DNA from 3 places in the Azoarcus sp. Soil_N_20 genome. Region 1 is predicted to be linked to each of the others. Evidence: riboswitches for the same ligand, from Rfam matches in the RefSeq annotation. Region 1 holds a riboswitch; each other region holds the start of a gene.
The links. Region 1 has a riboswitch for cobalamin ahead of AC3A35_RS00815 (ribonucleoside-diphosphate reductase subunit alpha). Riboswitches for the same ligand answer to the same signal wherever they lie in the genome.
Positions count from the first base shown of each region.

Region 2: linked by a shared signal. The riboswitch ahead of bluB (5,6-dimethylbenzimidazole synthase) and the one ahead of AC3A35_RS00815 (ribonucleoside-diphosphate reductase subunit alpha) in region 1 are both predicted to bind cobalamin.
Region 3: linked by a shared signal. The riboswitch ahead of AC3A35_RS09255 (ZrgA family zinc uptake protein) and the one ahead of AC3A35_RS00815 (ribonucleoside-diphosphate reductase subunit alpha) in region 1 are both predicted to bind cobalamin.

Region 1 is NZ_JBDGKX010000001.1:160,102-164,940, forward strand. Features, by position in the region: gene AC3A35_RS00815 (ribonucleoside-diphosphate reductase subunit alpha) at 1-1,686, opposite strand, end outside; cobalamin riboswitch at 1,827-2,037, opposite strand; gene AC3A35_RS00820 (thioredoxin domain-containing protein) at 2,328-4,367, shown strand; gene AC3A35_RS00825 (YeeE/YedE family protein) at 4,451-4,839, opposite strand, start outside.
Region 2 is NZ_JBDGKX010000006.1:143,017-147,855, forward strand. Features, by position in the region: gene AC3A35_RS13770 (hypothetical protein) at 1-307, opposite strand, end outside; gene pqqE (pyrroloquinoline quinone biosynthesis protein PqqE) at 400-1,554, opposite strand; gene pqqD (pyrroloquinoline quinone biosynthesis peptide chaperone PqqD) at 1,523-1,816, opposite strand; gene pqqA (pyrroloquinoline quinone precursor peptide PqqA) at 1,877-1,951, opposite strand; gene bluB (5,6-dimethylbenzimidazole synthase) at 2,132-2,884, opposite strand; cobalamin riboswitch at 2,933-3,128, opposite strand; gene AC3A35_RS13795 (outer membrane lipoprotein) at 3,516-4,052, shown strand; gene AC3A35_RS13800 (Rossmann-like domain-containing protein) at 4,190-4,839, opposite strand, start outside.
Region 3 is NZ_JBDGKX010000003.1:421,208-426,046, reverse strand. Features, by position in the region: gene cobN (cobaltochelatase subunit CobN) at 1-1,354, opposite strand, end outside; gene AC3A35_RS09265 (DUF2149 domain-containing protein) at 1,351-1,707, opposite strand; gene AC3A35_RS09260 (hypothetical protein) at 1,704-2,168, opposite strand; gene AC3A35_RS09255 (ZrgA family zinc uptake protein) at 2,191-2,727, opposite strand; cobalamin riboswitch at 2,804-3,072, opposite strand; gene AC3A35_RS09250 (DUF2189 domain-containing protein) at 3,196-3,975, opposite strand; gene AC3A35_RS09245 (AMP-binding protein) at 4,408-4,839, shown strand, end outside.

The DNA of each region.
Region 1 (4,839 bases):
GCAGGCGTCCTTGAACGTGATCCACGGGTGGCCGGTCTCGAACAGCATGGTCAGCATCCTGCGCCAGAGCTGCACTGCGGGCAGGGTCTTGAACAGGCGGATCTCGCCGCGCGCGGCACGCCCTTCGTGGGCAATGTAGGCGGCCTCGAAGTCGCTGCCGAATCGGTCGTGCAGGTCGGGCACCTCCACCGGCGAGAACAGCGTCCACTCGGCGTTCTCCATCACCCGCTTCATGAACAGGTCGGGAATCCAGTGGGCGGTGTTCATGTCGTGGGTGCGGCGGCGTTCATCGCCGGTGTTCTTGCGCAGTTCGAGGAATTCCTCGATGTCGAGGTGCCAGGTCTCGAGGTAGGCGCACACCGCCCCCTTGCGCTTGCCGCCCTGGTTGACCGCCACCGCGGTGTCGTTGACCACCTTGAGGAAGGGGATCACGCCCTGGCTCTTGCCATTGGTGCCCCTGATCCGGCTGCCGAGCGCGCGCACCGGGGTCCAGTCGTTGCCCAGCCCGCCGGCGTACTTCTGCAGCAGCGCGTTTTCCTTGATCGACTGGTAGATGCCTTCGAGTTCGTCGGCCACCGTGGTCAGGTAGCACGACGACAGCTGCGCATGGCGGGTGCCGCTGTTGAACAGGGTCGGCGTGCTGCTCATGAAGTCGAAGGGCGACAGCAGGCGGTAGAACTCGATCGCGCGGGTCTCGCGGTCGATCTCGTTCACCGCGAGGCCCATCGCCACCCGCATGAAGAAGGTCTGCGGCAGCTCGATGCGGGTCTCGTCGATGTGCAGGAAGTAGCGGTCGTACAGGGTCTGCAGGCCGAGGTAGTCGATGCGCAGGTCGGCCTCGGCGTCGAGCGCGGCCGCCAGGCGCGCGAGGTCGAACTCGGCCAGGCGCGGGTCGAGCAGCTCGGCCTCGATGCCGCGCGCGATCGCCAGCGGGAAGTACCCGGCATAGCCGGCGACCATGTCGTTCTGGTGGCACTCGCGGCCCAGGGTCTCGATCCGGATCGCCGCCAGCAGCAGACGGGCGGCGACGCGGCCGTAGTCCGGCTCACGCTCGATCAGGGTGCGCGCGGCGAGCACCAGCGACTGGCGCACCGCCGCCAGCGGCACGCCGTCGTAGAGGTTGGCGAGGGTATGCTCGAACACGGTGTCGGGACTGACGTCGGCGAGTCCGGCGCAGGCGTCGCGGCAGGTCGCGAGCAGGGCGGCGCGGTCGAGCGGCCGGCGCAGATCGCCGTCGGTGACGTGCAGCACCGGCTGGCCTTCGGCAGCGACTTGTGCGGCCTGCTGCGCCGCGCGCTCGGCGCCCCGGCGTTCGCGGTAGAGCACATAGGCGCGGGCGACGTCGTGGCAGCCTTCGCGCATCAGCGCGAGTTCGACCTGATCCTGGATGTCCTCGATGTGGAGCATGCCGCCGTCGGGCAGGCGGCGGGTCAGAGCCTGGACCACGGTGTCGGTGAGGTGGGCGACGAGGTCGCGGCTGCGGGCTGACTCGGCGCCCTGACGGCCTTCGACCGCGAGGAAGGCCTTGCTCATTGCGGTCGTGATCTTGCGTGGGTCGAATCCGACCACGATTCCGTTGCGGCGGATGACCTGCATCGCAGCGAAATCGATGGTGGCGGTCGCTGCCGGATGGCTGGCGGAAGCCAGTGTGGAGTGGATTGCGGTCGTGCCTGCGTCGAATCTCATCGAACGTCCCCGTCGAGTCGAGGGGCGGATGAGCCGGCAGTGAACACCCACGACCCGGAAACGTGCCGAAGCGGCGGCAAAGTGCCGCCGGACCGGTGACCACGGGCAGGAGCGCTCCACTGGGACACCCCGCCCCGGTTGAAGGAAAATATGCGCTGGCAGGTCTCCTGGCTCGCGGGTCAAGGTCCTGTACACGCCTTCCCGGGATCGATCTCCCAGTGGCATCGTGCTGTGCAGGACTCGCCGACGACAGTTGCGGGGGCAGCTCCGGCTTCGGATGGATATGCATCCATCCTTACCGGATTCCCTTTTGCGTTCCCTTCGCGGGAAACCAGCGCAGGCGCCAGTGTAGTGGCACGAGCGGTGAAGACACAAGCGCGGACTACTACCGGAACCAATCTTCTTGTGTTCATCTACTAAATGGCGGGCGCGCGACCCGTGCCGACCGCAGGCGGTGGCTGCGGCGGCATGGCCTTGGCGCGGCGCGACCAGGTGATTGTCGCTGCTGGCGACGGAACCTTTGTCCGGATGTCCGGGTCACCTATACGCGGTATGCAATTGAACGGCCGGATACGTGCAAGCCGGCCACGATGCGGCTCGATTGTGGTCCGACCGCCGCATTCACGTGCAGGTGCTTCCCGATGCCCAATCGACTCGCCGCCGAAACCTCGCCCTATCTTCAGCAGCATGCGGAGAATCCGGTCGAATGGTGGCCGTGGTGTGAGGAGGCGCTCGCGCTCGCACGCCGCCTCGATCGCCCGATCCTGCTGTCGATCGGCTACTCCGCCTGCCACTGGTGTCACGTGATGGCCCACGAGTCGTTCGAGGACGCGCAGACCGCGGTGCTGATGAACCGGCTGTTCGTCAACATCAAGGTCGATCGCGAGGAGCGTCCGGACCTCGATCAGATCTACCAGAGTGCCCACCAGATGCTCGCCCAGCGCAGCGGCGGCTGGCCGTTGACGATGTTTCTCACGCCCGACGGGACGCCCTTTTTCGGTGGCACCTACTTTCCGAAAATGGCGCGCTACCGCCTGCCGGCCTTCGCCGACATCCTGGAGCGCGTTGCCCAGGCCTTTGCCGTCAACCGCACGGCGATCGAAGAACAGAACGCCACCGTGCGGGCCGCGCTCGCCCGCGTCGGCGCTGCGGGCGGCGGCAGTCACCATTCCGATTTCGGGCCGCAGCCGCTCGGGGCGCTTCGCGACCTGCTGAGCGCGTCCTTCGATGCGCAATACGGGGGCTTCGAACCCGCACCGAAATTTCCGCATCCTTCCAATCTCGCGTTCCTGCTCCGGCGCCACCGCAGCACCGGGGACGACAAGGCCCGCGACATGGCACTGTTCACCCTGCAAAGGATGGCTTTGGGCGGGATCTACGATCAGCTCGGCGGGGGTTTCTGCCGTTACAGCACCGATGCGCGTTGGCTGATCCCGCATTTCGAGAAGATGCTCTACGACAACGGCCCCCTGCTGGGGCTGTACGCCGAAGCCTGGCAGCTCGGTGAAGATCCGCTGTTCCGGACGGTGGCGGAGGATACCGCGGGGTGGGTCATGCGCGAGATGCAGGCCCCCGAGGGGGGCTATCACAGCGCGCTCGATGCCGATTCGGAGGGCGAGGAGGGGCGCTTCTACGTGTGGGATCGCGACCAGATCAGCGCTGGCCTGCGCCCCGATGTCTATGCCGTTGTCGAGCGTCACTACGGCCTCGACGCGCCGCCCAACTTCGAGGGCCGATACTGGCATCTCGCGGTCTGCCGGCCGCTGGAGATCGTCGCCCGCGAACTGTGCATGGCGCCCGAAGACGCCGCCCGCCGCCTGGCCGAGGCACGGGCTTGCCTGCTCGCCCTGCGTGGCGAGCGCGTTCGCCCCGGCCTCGACCACAAGATCCTGACCAGCTGGAACGCACTGATGATCGCCGGCATGATGCGCGCGGCGCGCGTGTTCGGCCGCGACGACTGGCGCGACTCGGCGCGGCGGGCGCTGGAATTCATCCGGACCCGGCTGTGGCGGGACGGCCGCCTGCTGGCGACCAGTGCAGGCGGACCCGGGCGGCTCAACGCCTATCTGGACGATCATGCCTTCCTGATCGAGGCCCTGATCGAGAGCCTGCAGACCCGCTACCAGGCCGAGGATCTGGACTTTGCGGAGGATCTCGCCGACGCCCTGCTCGACAGCTTCGAGGACCGCGCCGCAGGCGGATTCTTCTTCACCCGGCACGACCACGAGGCCTTGATCCAGCGTCCCAAGCCGATCCACGACAGCCCCACCGCATCGGGCAACGGCGTGGCGGCACGGGTGCTCACCCGCCTTGGCCACATGACCGGTGAAACGCGTTATCTGGCCGCGGCGGAACGCTGCATGCAGGCCTTCTATGGGGTCCTGAGCGACAGCCCGGCAGGGTGCGCCAGCCTGGCGTTGGCGCTCGAAGAGCAACTGGTGCCGCCTACCCTGATCGTGTTGCGCGGCCCTGCATCTGCGCTTGAGGCCTGGCAGCGGGAACTGGCCCGGCAGCATCTGCCCGACGCGATGCGGTTCGCCATTCCCGCGGGCACGCCGCAACTGCCGCCGGTGCTGGACAAGCCATGCACGGATCAGGTGAGTGCCTGGGTGTGCAGCGGCACCACCTGCCTCGAGCCGCTGCATTCGATCGACGAGTTGTCGCGCCTGCTCGCGCGCTAGCGCAGTCGGGGGAACGCGGTGTCAGGACGCGGGGCGGGCCGTCGTGGGGGCAGCGCGGCGCCGTCCCCGCGCTGGCGGATGGTTCAGGCCTCGCGCATCATCAGCCAATACTGGACCTTCATCGTTGTCGCGGCGCCGGCGATGATCGCCACGGTGGTGAGGATGGAGCCGACGGCCAGCGTGGAGAAACCGGTGATGCCCTGGCCGATGGTGCAGCCGAGTGCGGTGACGCCGCCGAAGCCCATCAGCAGCGCGCCGACGATATGGCGGATGAGGTCGTCGGGGGCGCGGAAGCCCTCGAGCCGAAAGCCCTTGCTGGTCAGCGCGTACAGTGCCGAGCCGGCGATCACGCCGAGTGCGCTGGCAATGCCGAAGGTGAGCACCCGGCTGCTGTCGCTCCACAGCATCAGCAGTTCCAGCGTGTAGGCCGCCGGTGCGACGAAGCTCAGGGACTCGGCGCGGCCGCTGTTGG
Region 2 (4,839 bases), on a different contig from region 1:
TCCAGATCCCGATCCCGAGCGGCGCCAGGCTGCCGTGCAGGCTCAGGGCCTCGAACAGCCAGCCGCGTTGCCACAGGATGAATAGCCCGCTGCCCAGCGTCAGCAGCGAGGCGTAGCGGAAGGTGCCGTGCTCGCGCTGCATGAGCGCGCGCTGGCGCGGGCTGTCCGGGTCGCTCAGGTCGGCCGCATTCAGGGCCACGTAGCGCGAGCGGGTGACCGCGGTGGCGTAGTTGTGGCCGATCCACACCAGCGCGCCGGCAAAGTGGAACCAGCGTGCAATCGCTTCGAGCACCATGTTTTCCATCATCGCGCCCTCAGCCGGCGAGCCGCAGCAGCAGCGCGAGCATGGCGGTAAGGGCCACGCCGAGGAGCACGGTGGTGAGCGAGGAATCGAGGATCCTACTCATCGCGCTCGAACTCCATGCGTGCCCACGAATTGTGGTCGTTGCGCATCACCAGCGGCTGCAGCCGGGCCGCGGGCGCTTGCGCGCGGGCAATGGCGTCACTGACCAGGTGATGCTGCGGCGAGCGCGCACAGGCAGGGTCGGTGTTGCAGGCGTCGCCGGTGAGGAGGAAGGCCTGGCAGCGGCAGCCGCCGAAGTCCTGTTCCTTCTCCGGGCACGAGCGGCACGGCTCGCGCATCCACTCGTCGCCGCGGAACTTGCGGAAGGTGGGCGATTCGTTCCACAGCCAGGCGAGGCTTTGCTCGCGCACCGAAGGGAATTCCAGGCCTTCGATGACGCGCGCCTCCTGGCACGGCATCGCCGCGCCGTCGGGCGCGATGGTGAGGTGGATCGAGCCCCAGCCGTTCATGCACGCCTTGGGACGGCCCTCGAAGTAGTCGGGGATGACGAAGTAGATCGTCATCCGCTCGCCCAGACGCGCGCGCGCCGCCTGGACCGCGCGTTCGGCGGCGTCGAGCTGGTCGCGGGTGGGCAGCAGCGCGTCGCGGTTGATCAACGCCCAGTTGTAATACTGGATGTTGGCGAACTCGAGGTAGTCGACACCGATGTGCTCCGCCAGCGCGAGGATGTCCTCGACCTGGTCGATGTTGTGGCGGAACACCGGGACGTTGAGCACCATCGGGAAGCCGTGGGCCTTGATCAGGTGGGCGACCTTGACCTTGAGGTCGAACACGCGCGCGCCGACCAGGCGGTCGGTGAGCTCGCGCTCGCTGGACTGGAGCGAGAGCTGGATCTGGTTGAGGCCGGCCTGCTTCAGCGCGACCAGGCGCTCGTCGGACAGGCCCACGCCGGAGGTGATCAGGTTGGTGTAATAGCCCAGCGCGCTGGCATCGGCGACCAGTTCCTCGAGGTCGTCGCGCAGCAGCGGTTCGCCGCCGGTGAAGCCGAGCTGCACCGCGCCGAGTTCGCGGCCCTCGCGCAGCACGCGCTTCCATTCCGCGGTGGACAGCTCTTCGTCTTCACGACGGGTGTAATCGACCGGGTTGCTGCACCACGGGCACTTCAGCGGACAACGATAGGTCAGTTCGAGCACCAGCCACAGCGGCTTGCCCTGACCGTCAAGCCTGACGACGGATCCATCCTTTGGCACGGAACACCTCCACGAACTTGTAAACGCCGTCGGCGACGCGATCGTCATCGCCCGGATAGCGTTGCTGCAACTCGGCCGCCAGCTCGCCGACCGTACGCTGGCCATCGCAGCGCGCGATGATGTCGGCAGCGGTCGGATTGAGCTTGACGATGCCCTCGGGGTAAAGCAGGACGTGGGCGTCCTGGGTGGGTTCCCAGCGGAACAGGTACATCGGATTGAGGGCGTAGCGCTCGCCGGCGGCGGGGCGGCTGGTCTCGGTCATGCGGCGGACTCCTTGCTGCGGCCGGAGCGGCGTGCGCCGCCCCGGCCACAGTGCATGTGCTCAGCGAACGTAGACGTAGGCGGTCACTTCGAAGCCGAGACGGATGTCGCAATACGCGGGGTCGGTCCACTGCATGGTAGGGCTCCTCGAGGATGATGGAATGCGAACCGGCCAGGTGACCGGTCCGGAACCATTCTCCCCGCGTGGGCCCGTCGGCCGGAACCGTAAAATCAGCGTTCAGGCATCAGCAGGATCATGAGCCGGCAGCGGCGAAAATCATGATTCGTGTGCCGCGTTCCGGATTTTTGATATGGGTTAAGGCAGGATCGGCCGGACCTTGCCGATCTGGGCGAGCAGCGCGCTGCCGGCCGCGTCGGCCTGCCCCTGCCAGCGATCGAAATGCAGCAGCTGGTCGAGCGCCATGCGCGGCAGCCAGCCGGCGGCCTCGAGCTCGGGTCGGGCATGGAAGTGGCTGACGTAGCCGATGCACAGGTAGGCCACCGGGATGATCTCGGGCGGGATGCCGAGCGCCTCGCGCAGCGCCTGCTGCTCGAAGATGCTGACCCAGCCCACCCCCAGGCCTTCCGCGCGCGCGGCCAGCCACAGGTTCTGCACCGCGCACACCGAGCTGTAGACGTCCATCGCCGCGATGTGGGTGCGGCCGACCACGACCGGGCCGTTGCGGCTGCGGTCGCAGGTGATGCACAGGTTGATCGGCGCCTCGAGAATGCCTTCGAGCTTGAGCTTGCGGTAGGTGCTGCGCTTGTCCTCGTCGAACATCAACTCGGCCTCGGCATGCGCCGCGCGAAAGGCCTGGTTGACCCTGCCCTTGATCTCGGGCGAACGCACCACGATGAAATCCCACGGCTGCATGAAGCCGACCGAGGGCGCATGGTGGGCGGCGGTCAGCACTCGCGCGAGGACCTCGTCGGGCACCGGATCGGGCAGGAACTGGCCGCGGACGTCGCGACGGGTGTGGATCGCGCGGTACACCGCGTCACGCTCCGCGGTGCTGAAGCCGGGGTTGCTCTGGATGGTTTGTTGCGGGTCTTGCCGTGGGCTGCTCATGAAGTATTCCCCTTGTCGTCGAGCAGTGGGCAGCGGCCGACCAGGCCGTTGCGGAAACGCTTCGAGGCCGGTCTTCCGACTCAGGATCATTTCGTCCGGACGCCTTCCCGGTCTCGCGGACCAGTGGCTGGGCACAAGCTTGCCCGGACAATCCCCATCACGGCGCTGGGCACGTGGCGGAATCTCACCGCCTTCCCGATTCTCCCGCGCGCAGGGCGCGGGCACCTCGAAGCAGAAAACGCGTGATTCTACGGGATCGGCGGCGGCACCGGCAGCTGCCGCCCTCCCGTCGCGGGTGTGCCGGCGCACAGACCCGACTCCGCAGCCCAGGTCGCGCAAGCGCAGCAGGCCGTCGCGGTCGGGAATGGTCGCGCAGCGACGGCCGATGGTGATCGGGCCGGCGCCGCCCAATGTACTCGTGCGCACAGAGGCCGCGCGCAATCGGGAACACACTGTTGATAACGATCCTGCTTGATGGCCCCGCTCCGCGGCGCCGGCAGTGTCGATGCTGATGGGTGCATGCAGGTGGACCAGCCAGGACGACTCGAGCTGGCCAGCCCGTGCCGTTCGGTTCAGTTGCGGACCGTCCGGCGAGCACGGCCCGATCCAGCATAAAGAGCAGGAGCTTGCCATGCACACGATCATTTGTTTCAAGACAGCGCTCGCCCTCGCGCTCGTCGCCGCCCTTGGCGGGTGCACCAACATGGGGTTGCCCGGAAGCGCCGCCGGCACTGGTGTCGGTACTCAGTCCTACCCGGTCACCGAGAACGTATCATCGTCCAACATCTACTCCGGCTATGGCGTGCTGCAGGCGATCGAGCGGGTCCAGCAGCCGGTCACGAGCGCGAACACGGGTATCGGCGGCAGCTCGATCGGCCTTGGTACCGTGGCGGGGGCCGTGGTCGGGGGGCTCGTCGGCAACCAGGTCGGAGGAGGCTCCGGCAAGACGATCGCCACGGTTGTCGGTGTCGCCGGCGGTGCCTACGCCGGTCACGTCCTCGAGAACCGGAACCGGAACGCTCCGGCACAGACCGTGAGCGACGACTACCGGTTCACCGTTCGCATGGAACAGGGCGCCCATCAGGTGCTGACGCAAGGGATGACTGCCGATTTCCGCGTCGGCGACCGGGTATACATCGACAACGCAGGGGTTCTGCGCCGGTACTGATCCCTCGCTTCGATCCGGAGGGACGGGCACGGTCGCAACTTCGTCACAGCGGGGCAACTGCGGCCTCGGGCTCCTTCCTCCCCTTGGAGGGGGAGGGACAAGGTGCCGACCCAGACTTCACGTCTCTCATTGCCGGTTTAATAGGTGCGCGCCAGCAGTGCGTCGAAGCCCGGGTAGTTGGCGCGGGTCAGGGCGTACTTCTCGGCGCTCGCAGTGCGCGAGGCGCCGGACTCGAGGGCGTCGATGAAGGCTGCACGGTCGGTCACCCAGCTGCCACCGACAAAGGTGACGCCGCGGGCAAACAGCGCATCGGGCAGGCAGCCGGCACTGGGGCCGATCATCGCGATCCAGCGTGCGTCGCGGCAACAGGCCAGCATGCGGTCCAGGGTGTCGTTGAGCAGCAGCGTGCTGGTCGAGATCACCTTGGTGCAGCCGGCGAGTTCGGCGGCATCCGTGGTGACCCGGTAGCCCGCGTGTTCCCCGGCGAGTTCGGCCTTGAGTTCGACCACGGTCAGCTTTGCGCCCGAGTCCAGGATGCGCCCGAGCAAAGGCATGAACAGGCCGATCATGCCGATCGACTCGCCGGCCTGCGGTTGCAGCTGGCCGATGGAGTCGGCGCTGTTGTCGGGGCGGAAGCCGGCGCGGTCGTACAGGCAGCGGGTCAGGGCATTGGCCGCGGCGAAGCCGATGGTCTTGTCGATGCCGGTGCCGCCGGCGTAACGTCGCGCCACTTCCAGCGCGTCGGCGCCGGCCAGTGCCGCGGGGTGGGCCGTGTCATGCAGGCGGG
Region 3 (4,839 bases), on a different contig from region 1:
CCTCTGCCTGCTGTGCCTGCAGCAGGGCGACGAGATCGGCGTCCGGGTAGTAGGCCCGGAGCAGGGGTTGGAGCCCGCCAATCCAATCGGCCTCGGGTGTGGGCCGGGTGTCGTAACCGGCTGCGGCCAATGCGCCGGAGACCTGTTCCAGACTGCGCGGTACGTTGAGGAAGGAGGCGCCGAAATTGGTCCCGCCCGGCGGATAGTTGTACACCATGGCGACCAGCTGCTTGTCCGCGGCTGGGCGCGAACGGAGCGCAAGCAGACGCTTCGCCTTTGCCACCACCGCGTCGGCCTGGCGCTCGATGAGCACGGTGCGTCGGCCCCGGTCGGCATGGGTGACCACCATCAGCGGATCGATCGCACCGGCGGCCTCGGGCTGGACCAGATAGAACGGGGTGTCGCCGAGCGACAGCCCTGCGGCGTCCTGTTCCCACGCCGCCTGATCGCCCTGGCGGTAGGGCTGGGTCGCCAGCACCGGGGTGGCCCAGCGCTCGAACAGCGGCTGCAGTGCGGCGGCCTGCGGGGTGAGCTGATGGACCACGATCAATCGCGGGTGCGGGGTGGGGGCCGCGGCTGCGGAGTCCTGCTCCAGCATGGCCGCGAGTCCGGCGCCATCGACCTGCTGGCCGAACACCGCATAGGCAAAGAGGCCCTGGTGCGCGAACCGCCGAAGCCAGTCGTCCAGCCAGTCGGTGGCGCCGTTGATGAAATGGTAGCGATGCACCAGCACCGCGACTGCGGGTTGGTCGCTGTAGCGGGGGACCGTGCCTTGCCAGGCCGCCAGTGCGTCGGCGTTGTCGAAGAAGTCCGGCGCATCGGGATGATAGAGGCCGCGCGCGGGCCACCGCCGCGGAGCCGGCAGATCCGGCACCGCAGCCTGGTCGATGGCGGCGGAGGCGAGCGTGAACGCGTGGCGGACGTTGGTTTCGCCCCCCGCGCGCAGATACTCGTCCATACGCCGTGCCGCACGGTCGGCCGGAGCTGCCGGCACTTCGGCGCTGATCCATACCACCCGCTCGGGATGACTGGCCGCGTGGGCGTCGAGCATGGAACCGAAGAGTTTGTGCAGCCGGGCATGGGCGCTTGCGTGAGGCACATCGACCCACACCAGGTCGGCCTGTGTCAGGGCCCGGGCCATGGCTTCGCGCTGTTCCGCGGCCTGCCCCGGGGTGTCACGCAGCGGATGGTCGAGGTGGCGGACCGTCCATCCTGCCGCAGCACCGAGACGTTCGATCATCGCGCTGCGCGCGGCAGGAGTGATGTCCGCCGTCACCCACAGCAGGTCGCGGGCGAGGGCGTTGCCGCTCGCGCACCAGAGGGCGATGCACAGCAGCCGGAGCAGCGTGTTCATCGGTCGTCACCTGCGCCCGGTTTCTCGCCCGCGGCACCATCCTCGGGGACATAGATGATGCTGCCATCGTGCAGGCGGTATGCAACGCCGGCACGCACGCCCTTGCCATCGCTGACGCTTCCACTGCCCTTGTAGCGGACTTCGCGTCCCTGCTCGGTGACCACGATCTCCATGTCCGGCTCGCCCGCCTTGTGCACCCGGGTGGGGTCGGGAGGGGCGGTCTGGCGCGTACTCGCCGCCACTGCAGCGAGCAGGGCGACCACCAGCACGAGGAACACGTCGACCAGATTGACGGCCGACAGCATCGGATCTTCATCGTCCTCGTCGAGCACCTTCAGATGCTTGAGACTCATGCCCGCACCTCACGGGCCTTGCGGATGGACAGCAATTCGGCCAGCAGCCAGCGCCGCCGCACCGAATAGACTACCAGGCCGACCGAAGCCGCTGCCAGCGCCAGTACCACGCCGGCAAAGGCGCCGCTGAATACCGCCAACGCTTCGTGCCCCTGGCCGGTGGCCACGCTTTGCAGCGCGGGGCCGAGCGGAATCATGGTCGCAATCAGTCCGAGCATCGGCGTGACCCGGCTCAGCAGCCGCAATGGCTCGATCTGGCGCAGTACCCGCATCTCCAGTTCTTCCATCGAATACCCGGCGTCACCGGGCAGGCAGGCATAGTCGGGCAGGCGCCAGCGTTGCCAGCCTTCCATCAGGGTCCTGCCGGCGACCCACAGGGCGTAGGTGAAGGCAAGCGCGACGAGGGTGAGTACCGGCCACAGCAGGGCTTGGGCGATCTGCAGAAAGCTTGCTTCTATCATTGTCGGTTTCCGGTGACGGGGGTCAGAAGGTGATGGCCGGAAACTTCGGCCTTACGGTGACGGTCTTGCGGCCGGCCGGTGCGCTCAGGCTGACCCTCAGCTGCTTGAGCCCGGCATGGTTACCGAACGCGGAGAAGACGATCGATTGCAGCGCGGACACCCGGGCACATTCGAACTCGAACGCATAGACGATGTTGGCAATGTCCGCCGATCGGTCCGCGGTCGCGAGATCCGGTGCAAGCTGTGAGCGGGCGACGGTGCAGGCCGCTTCGGCAGCGGGCTCGATGAACTTGTCGAGTTCGCCGAGACGGCCCTTCAGGAGATCGAGGGTCTGCTGTTGCGCGGGGGTCTTCGGTGGGTAGTCGAACCCGAGCAGGCTCTCCAGCGGGAAGTTGAATTCGCCCCTCAGTACATCGCCCTCGATGACGAGGGTCAGGGTGGCGTGCCCATGGGTGTGGTCGCCGTGGCCGAAGGCGGGCGTTGCGACAGTGGTTACGGTGGCGACGGCCACGGCGCAGGCGAGCGCCGTCAGCGGCGAACGGCCGGGTCGGATGGTCATGGTGATGAACTCGAAAAGTCGCCCTCACTGTCTTCCCCGACAGTGCGTGGGCACAAGGTTGCGGTTCGTCAGGCGAACCGCAACAGCCTTGTTGGCCGGTATCCGGGCTGGCGGCACACATTTCCATCGCCTTCCCGGGCGGATCTGATCGATCCCGGTTCCAGTGGCTGGGTGATGGAAGTGGCCCGGACATCGAATTCCGGGCCTGGCCGCTTACCGTTGCGGGGGCAGCGCAGGTTATCCCGCCCCGCGCAGCCGTTCGAGGCCGGGGGGACGAGACTCCTGCTTCCCGTTGAACTGTGCTCCCGGAAAGGAAGCACGAGCACCAACGGGCCTGATGTTAGCCGAATGCCGACCGAGTGTCAGCCGTGTCCGGTTCGCCCGCCACCGCGTTGCTACCGTCGCGCAAGGCCCGGACATCGCCGGCGAATGGCTTCGTCCGGAGCAGTTGCCGCGAATCCGGGCTTTCTACTTCGGAAAGACCCTGAAGTAGAAGGCCCGGCTGGCGTAGGCCATCACCGGCAGGGTGATCAGCAGCAGCGGCAGCACCAATGCGCTGATCATGATCACCACCGCAAGCACCACGGCCCAGCACATCATCACCGGAAAACGCGTGAACACTGCGCGGACGCTGGCGACGACGCCGGAGACGAGGTCGGCGCGCCGGTCGTGGATGAGCGGGATGGAGAACGCCGAGATGGTAAACAGAATGAAGGCCAGCACCGCACCCATGATCGAACTGAACAGGATGAAATCGCTTACCCGCGCGTCGGCCGGCAACATGCGGGCGAACCCGATCGGCTCGTGACCGACCATGAAACCATAGAGGGTTCCCGCATCGGTGAGCCAGATCAGGAACAGCAGCGCGCATACGAAGGAGACGACCCAGCCGCCTCGCGGCATGCGCCGGAACCCACGCGGGATGTCGGCGGCCACCGGCTTCCCGCCGGCGTGAAGGACGTCCGAAACCGAGAAGAAACCGGCCAGCAGTATCGGCCCGACCAGCATGAATCCACCCGCCAGTGAGAGGCTGAGCGGCGCGATCGACACCGCGTCGAGGACCAGAAACAGCATGCCGCCCAGAACGACGAACACGGCCGCGTAGGCCGCACTCAACATCGGCACGGCGCGGAACTGAGCCATCCCGACCGCGATCGACGACCACAGGTCGGCCAGACTGACCTGCGCCGGCTGCAGCGATCGCGCGGCCGGTCTGCTTTTCGGGTGTTCGGGAGCGGGTTCGGACATGGCAGAGCATCCTCGGTCGACACCGGAGGCCGCATCCGTCCGGCACGATGCGCGAGTGGGTGATTGGGTCATGAATCGCGCGACCGTGCGGCCGGTGACGATTCCGTTTCATGTCGATTGTGGGCGGCGCCGGCCGCAGCTGCCTTGATCGAAATCACATTCGGCGGGCGGCAGAACTCGTCCGGATGAGAGGTGTCCGTCTACGAGGCGTGGGCTGCTGCCCGCCCCGAGCACTGCATGTAGCCGGCGTAGGGCAGGCCACCCGCGGCGAAGGCCGCAGGGATACCGGGCTGGCGGGCGTCCGATGCGCAGGGAAGTTGCGTCCGGGTATCGAAGTCGCGATCACGCGCGCGTCTCCTCCGGGTGTTACCTTGGTTGCAGCGACCGTCGAATACCGGAGGCATGAACGTGTCGGAACGATCAGGATCCGATTTGCCGCACGATGTTGCCCGCCTGCTGAGCCTCGTCGACGACTTGCTGCGGGAGCTGCAGCCGCGTTCGCAGACGCGGGCCGGACTCGACAGTCTGTTCGACCGCGATCTGGGTCTGGACAGCCTTGCCCGGGTCGAACTGCTGGCGCGGGTGGAGCGCGGCTTCGACGTCCGCCTCCCGGCGGAAGTGCTGGGGGCGGCCGAAACGCCACGACAGCTCATCGACGCGATCGGAAACGCTGGGCATCGGTCCGCCCGCTCGGCGCTTGCGGGTGTGCGGCTGGCGATCCCGGAACAGGCCGAGGGCGTTCCGGCGGACGCCGCCACCCTGGTCGAGGTGCTCGACTGGCATGTGGCCCGCCACCCCGACCGCATACATGTCACCTTCTACCGCAGCGCGGACGAGACCGAGGCCCTGAGCTATGGGCAACTC